Linked DNA regions of Neorhizobium galegae bv. orientalis str. HAMBI 540. The protein of the gene in region 2 interacts with the protein of the main gene of each other region in a pairwise test. Links are inferred from orthologs where the notes say so. Each region holds a gene or a part of one and is shown on either strand. Other genes may lie near its edges.

The links.
Region 1: the proteins of RG540_RS19875 (region 2) and def interact in binary tests that used the Escherichia coli proteins (3 or more experiments, as listed by UniProt). The link is inferred for Neorhizobium galegae bv. orientalis str. HAMBI 540 from one-to-one orthologs.

What each region holds. Positions count from the first base shown.
Region 1 is NZ_HG938353.1:50,066-53,257, forward strand. The notes cover bases 276-3,148. They hold def (peptide deformylase), read left to right. Parts: upstream 276-1,390; coding sequence 1,391-1,906; downstream 1,907-3,148. Other genes in these bases: RG540_RS00260 (DNA recombination protein RmuC), read right to left, coding at 276-1,279; fmt (methionyl-tRNA formyltransferase), read left to right, coding at 1,965-2,900; truA (tRNA pseudouridine(38-40) synthase TruA), read left to right, coding at 2,900-3,148. Also shown: RG540_RS00255 (ribokinase), read right to left, coding at 1-23; more of RG540_RS00260, read right to left, coding at 74-275; more of truA, read left to right, coding at 3,149-3,192. UniProt on the Escherichia coli protein: Removes the formyl group from the N-terminal Met of newly synthesized proteins. Requires at least a dipeptide for an efficient rate of reaction. N-terminal L-methionine is a prerequisite for activity but the enzyme has broad specificity at other positions.
Region 2 is NZ_HG938353.1:4,115,739-4,119,017, forward strand. What follows is about bases 43-3,002. They hold RG540_RS19875 (aspartate-semialdehyde dehydrogenase), read left to right. Parts: upstream 43-985; coding sequence 986-2,020; downstream 2,021-3,002. Other genes in these bases: RG540_RS19870 (MFS transporter), read right to left, coding at 43-485; RG540_RS19880 (lytic murein transglycosylase), read left to right, coding at 2,224-3,002. In the rest of the region: more of RG540_RS19870, read right to left, coding at 1-42; more of RG540_RS19880, read left to right, coding at 3,003-3,036; RG540_RS19885 (carbonic anhydrase), read right to left, coding at 3,074-3,279.

The DNA.
Region 1 (3,192 bases), 4.1 Mb from region 2 along the record:
ATGGAGCCGAGGACGGTGATCATGGGCAGGCCTGCTTGCGTAAATTAAAGTCGCGCGACACTGCCCGAGAGGATCACTCCTCGTCAACCACCCGCAGCTTGAGCAGGCCGGTACGGCTTTCGACCGCCTTGGCCTGGGGCCGATCGCGAGCCACCTCGGCTTCGTGGGGCGCCTCCAATTCGAGAGCCTCTATCTTGGCGCCGCGGCGGTTGAGCTTGTCGGTGGAGGTGAGGATCTGTTCGACATCCTTCTGCGCGGCAAAGAAATGCGCTTGAAGTTTGCGGGTGCGGTCGTCGAGGCGGGAAAGATCCTCGATCAGCAGCGCCACTTCGCCCTGGATGAGGTGTGCCTGCTCGCGCATCCGCTGGTCCTTCAGCACGGCCTGGATGACCTGGATGGACAGCATCAGCAGGGAAGGGGAGACAATGACGATGCGGGAACGTTGCGCCTTCTGCACAGCGCTTTCGAAATGTTCGTGGATCTCCGCGAAGATCGATTCCGACGGCACGAAAAGGAAAGCCATTTCCTGCGTTTCGCCCGGGATCAGGTATTTTTCCGAAACATCGCGGATATGCACTTCGAGATCGCGCTTGAAGGCCTGGGCGGCCGCCTTTCTGGCTTCGGGCGCTGCTGCCTCGCGAAAAGCGTTCCAGGCTTCGAGCGGAAATTTGGCATCGATCACCAGAGGTGGCGCGCCGTTCGGCATCCTGATCGTGCAGTCCGGCCTGGTGCCGTTCGAAAGCGTAGTCTGGAAACCGTAGGCGCCCATCGGCAATCCGTCGGCAATGATCGCTTCCATTCGGCCCTGACCGAACGCGCCTCGCGTCTGCTTGTTCGAGAGGATCGCCTGCAGGCCGACAACGTCCTTGGCGAGGGTCTGGATATTGTTCTGGGCGGCGTCGATCACCGCCAGCCGTTCCTGAAGCCGCTGCAGGTTCTCGTGCGTCGATTTGGTCTGTTCGGTAATCGTCGCGCCGATCCGGTGCGTCATGCCGTCGAGCCGCTGGCTGACCGACTGGTTGAGTTCCGATTGCCGCGTTGAAAGCGTCTCCGCCATTGCCGACAACCGTCCCTGCATCTCGCTCTGCGCTCTCAGAAGTTCAGAAAGCCGGGCTTCGCCTTCCATCGCTCGCAAGGCCGCATCTTCCTGCCGCCGAAACGATGCGCGCCGGACCAGGAACAGCCATAACAGTAGCAATGCCGCTCCACACATCACCGCCACGATGGCAGCGCGCGGATCGTCGAAGAAACGGGAAAGGCCAGCAACAAGATTATTCATGGCGGGAAACTAACAGAAATTTGCCGCTTGAAAAGATCAAAACGTGAACATCTCGCTTCCTCCTGCCGTAATTTCTATTCCTTCGGAAAAAAAGATGGGTTATGGGAAGCCATGACGATCAAGCCTCTGATTATTCTGCCTGACCCGATCCTGCGTCAGGTTTCCAAGCCGATAGAGCGTGTTGACGCCGAGCTTCTGAGGCTCGCCGACGACATGCTGGAGACGATGTATGACGCGCCGGGCATTGGCCTTGCTGCGATCCAGATCGGCGTGCCGCGCCGTCTGCTCGTCGTCGACATCGCACGTGAGGGTGAGGAAAAGCAGCCGCAGGTCTTTATCAATCCGGAGATCGTCAAATCCTCCGACGAAATCGCGGTGTATGAAGAGGGCTGTCTTTCCATTCCCGAATATTATGCCGAGGTGGAACGCCCGGCGACCGTCAGCGTCAAGCATCTCGGCCGCGACGGTAAGGAATATGTGGTGGAGGCCGACGGCCTGCTCGCCACCTGCCTGCAGCATGAGATCGATCACCTGAATGGCGTGCTTTTCATCGACCATATCTCCCGCCTGAAGCGCGAGATGGTGATCAAGAAATTCACCAAGGCTGCCAAGTCCAAGGCGGTCTGAACCGTCGCTCGGGCGATCCGAGTTAAGAAGGCGCGGTCTCTTGAGACGCGGAATGTCCATGTCTCTTCGCATCATCTTCATGGGAACGCCGGAATTTTCCGTGCCGACGTTGCAGAGCCTGAAACATGCGGGCCATGAGATCGTCGCCGTCTATACCCAGCCGCCGCGCCCGGGTGGCCGCCGCGGGCTCGATCTGGTGAAGTCGCCGGTCCATCAGGCCGCCGAACTGCTGGGCATTCCCGTTTTTACGCCGGCGAATTTCAAGGATACCGATGAGCGCGAGAAATTCCGCGCACTCAAGGCGGATGTTGCCGTCGTCGTCGCCTACGGTCTCCTTCTGCCGGAAGCGATCCTGACGGGCACACAGCTCGGTTGTTACAACGGCCACGCTTCGCTCCTGCCGCGCTGGCGCGGTGCCGCGCCGATCCAGCGGGCGATCATGGCGGGTGACAAGAAGACCGGCATGATGGTCATGCAGATGGAAAAGGGCCTCGATACCGGTCCCGTTGCACTGTCGAGGGAAGTGGAAATCAGCGAGAACATGACGGCGGGCGAGCTGCACGACAAGCTGATGCTGGTCGGAGCCCGTGCCATGGTCGAGGCGATGGGGAAACTCGCAGCCGACGACCTGCCGCTGACGCCGCAATCGCCGGAAGGCGCGCTTTATGCCGCCAAGATCGACAAGGGTGAGACGCGCATCGATTTTTCGAAGCCCGCAGATGACGTGCATAACCACATTCGCGGTCTGTCGCCGTTTCCGGGCGCATGGTTCGAGGCGGAGATCAACGGCCGGCCGGAGCGCGTAAAGGTTCTCGGCTCGGAAGTCGGCGAGGGGCAGGGCGAGCCCGGAACGGTTCTGGACGAAGCGTTGACCGTTGCCTGCGGCGCGGATGCGGTGAAGCTCCTCAAATTGCAGAAGGCCGGCGGCAAGCCGTTGGCCGCGGCGGAGTTCCTGCGCGGGACGCCGCTTGGGCCGGGCACGAGGCTCTCCTGATGCCCCGATTCCGCATGGCCGTCGAATATGACGGCACGCCCTATGTCGGCTGGCAGAAGCAGAAGAACGGCCACTCGGTACAGTCGGCGCTTGAAAATGCCATCCTGTCCCTGACCAAGGAGACCGTGGTGGTCAAGGGCGCCGGCCGCACCGATTCCGGCGTGCATGCGCGCGGACAGGTGGTGCATGTCGATCTCACGCGGTCGTGGCAGCCACACCGGCTGCGCGACGCGCTGAATGCCTATCTCGGCATGGCCAGGGAGAAAGTCGCCATCGTCAGCGTGCAGGTTGT
Region 2 (3,279 bases):
GAGGTGAAATAGCCACGCCGCCCGTGCGGCGCATGTTCGGCCACGTAAGTCGCGGCACCGCCATACTCACCGCCGAGCGCGAGGCCCTGCAAGAGACGCAAGGCGATCAAGATGATCGGGGCGGCGATGCCGATCGTCGCGGCACCCGGCAAGACGCCAACCAGGAAGGTCGACATGCCCATGATCACGATCGTCATGAGGAAGGTGTATTTGCGGCCGACCAAGTCGCCCAACCGGCCGAACACAAGTGCGCCGAAGGGGCGGACCAGGAAGCCCGCAGCGAACGCGAGCAACGTGAAGATGTTACGCGTTGCTTCCGGATATTGGGTGAAAAAGGTCGCGCCGATATAGGTGGCGAGTGAACCATAGAGATAGAAATCGTACCATTCGAATACGGTGCCGAGCGAAGAAGCGAAGATGACTTTCTTCTCCTCCCGCGTCATCGGTCCGGCCTTCGCACCGACCCCCGTTGCGACATTTGCCATTATCGTCCTCCCTCAAGATAAAACTCGCATGCCGACTCCGGGCCCGTTCCTCCTGGGCTTGGGACCGGCGACGCATTGTCGCAGATTGACAGAATTCAAGGCTCAAGAAGAGGGATGCTTTGGGATTATGACTTTCGTCTAATATCGCGCCTGCCGTGCACCACGGATGCCGCGGCGCGGTATGAGGCGATGCAGCGCAGCATTCGGGTTAGCATCGCTTGACTCGTTCCAAAAATCTTCTAAACACCTTCGCGAACGGGAAGACACCCACATGCGCGCCTGCGAATTCGACATCGCTGCCTCCGCACTGCCGGCTATCCAAGCTGCGCAGCGGGTGTGTTTTTCCGCTTTCTTCAAAACCAAGGCCAAAACGACGACGAAAACCGTCTGACGTCTCTGGCCGCCGCTCTCTCCCCGGATGGCCGGGGACAAGGAATTCCGCGAATTCAACCGCGGCTTCCCCCTCACCGATCGAGGAGAGACAGAAAGAGAGCAAAAAAATGGGTTTCAAGATCGCAGTCGCCGGTGCAACCGGCAATGTCGGCAGGGAAATGCTGACGATCCTTTCCGAACGCGGTTTCCCGGTTGACGAGGTGGTGGCACTGGCGTCCTCCCGTAGCCAAGGCACGGAAGTTTCGTTCGGCGACCGGACGCTGAAGGTTTCCAACCTCGAAAACTACGATTTTTCCGATACCGACATCTGCCTGATGTCGGCCGGCGGCGAGATCTCCAAGAAGTGGTCGCCGAAGATCGGCGCACAGGGCTGCGTCGTCATCGATAACTCTTCCGCCTGGCGTTACGACCAGGACGTTCCGTTGATCGTCCCGGAAGTGAACCCGGATGCGATCTCCGGTTTTACCAAGCGCAACATCATCGCCAATCCGAACTGCTCGACCGCGCAGCTCGTCGTCGCCCTGAAGCCGCTGCACGACTTCGCCAAGATCAAGCGTGTCGTCGTCTCGACCTATCAGTCGGTTTCCGGCGCCGGCAAGGAAGGCATGGACGAACTCTTCACCCAGACCCGCGCCGTCTTCGTCGCGGATCCGGTCGAATCCAAGAAGTTCACCAAGCGCATCGCCTTCAACGTCATCCCGCATATCGATAGCTTCATGGAAGACGGATATACGAAGGAAGAATGGAAGGTTCTCGCCGAGACCAAGAAGATCCTCGATCCGAAGATCAGAGTGACCTGCACTGCCGTGCGCGTTCCGGTCTTCATCGGTCATTCGGAAGCGGTCAATATCGAATTCGAAAACGAGATTACCGCCGACCAGGCCCGCGACATTCTCCGCGAAGCACCGGGTTGCCTCGTCATCGACAAGCACGAGGATGGCGGCTACATCACGCCTTACGAATGCGCCGGTGAGGATGCCACCTACATTTCCCGTATCCGCGAGGATGCGACGGTGGAAAACGGCCTCAACATCTGGGTCGTTTCCGACAACCTGCGCAAGGGCGCAGCGCTCAACGCCATCCAGATCGCCGAGTTGCTTGTCAATCGCGGCCTGATCAAGCCGCGCAAGGTCGCTGCCTGAGAGATAATAAATTTATTAAGCATGTTCCGATAGAAACCCCGTCAGAAATGGCGGGGTTTTTCTTTCGAATCACCCATATCACGAACTATTCATGAACGGGTGAGTTGCGATTGTTTGCAACCGCCGCCATAAGGCCGAAACAAAACACATTATCCGGACGCTTCTGGCACAGCGATCCGGTTCTCGGGGACGGGTTTGACCGCATGAAGAAGATTTTGCTGGCAGGATTGATCGCAACCGGTTTTATGACCGCCACCCCGGCGCTTGCCGCGCTCCAATGCGGCAACGATTCATCCGGCTTCGCCCGCTGGGTCGAGGAATTCAAGCGGGTTGCGCCCTCGAACGGCGTCAATCCTTCGGTCGTCGAAAAGGCTTTTTCGAGCGTCTCCTACAATCGTCCGACCATCAGTGCCGACCGCGGCCAGAAAAGCTTCAAACTCTCGTTCGACGACTTCATGAAGAAGCGCGGCGGGGCTGCCATCATCTCCCGCGGCAAAGGCATGAAGTCCGGCAATGCCTCGCTGTTTGCGCAGATCGAGCGCCGCTTCGGCGTGCCGGCCGGCCCTATCATCGCTATCTGGGGCATGGAAACCGGCTTCGGCAGCTTTATGGGCGATCAGCATACGCTTTCCGCTGTCGCGACGCTCGCTTACGATTGCCGCCGCTCCGCCTATTTCACCGAGCAGCTCTATGCGGCGCTTGAGCTGGTCGGCCGAGGTGATCTGAGCGTCACCGCCCGTGGCGCTGCCCACGGCGAAATCGGCCAGACCCAGTTCCTGCCGCTGAACGTTGTCCGCTACGGAGCCGACGGCGACGGCGACGGCCATATCGACATGGTCCGTTCGCGTGCCGATGCGCTTGCCTCGACCGCCAACTTCCTCAAGGGACACGGCTGGAGAGCCGGTGCCGGTTACCAGCCGGGTCAGCCGAACTTCGTTGCTATCCAGGGCTGGAACGCCGCAACCGTCTATCAGCAGGCGATCGCCTATATGGGCGCGCAGATCGACGGCCAATAAGCCCGCCGGCCGTGAAGTTTCGCTTCACCTGAAAATTTCAGGCCGACGCTTGTTCGGCCTGGACGGGCAGTTCGGTAAGGTCGGGACGGACGAAGTCGCCCTTGCTGTCCATAATCCACAATTCGCCGCTCGAGATATCGAACCAGGCGCCGTGAACGCTGAGTTCGCCTTTCTCTCCGCGTTTCTTGACGAACGGGAACGTCTCCAGGTTGGCGATCGAATTGCGGATCGACACCCGTTCCA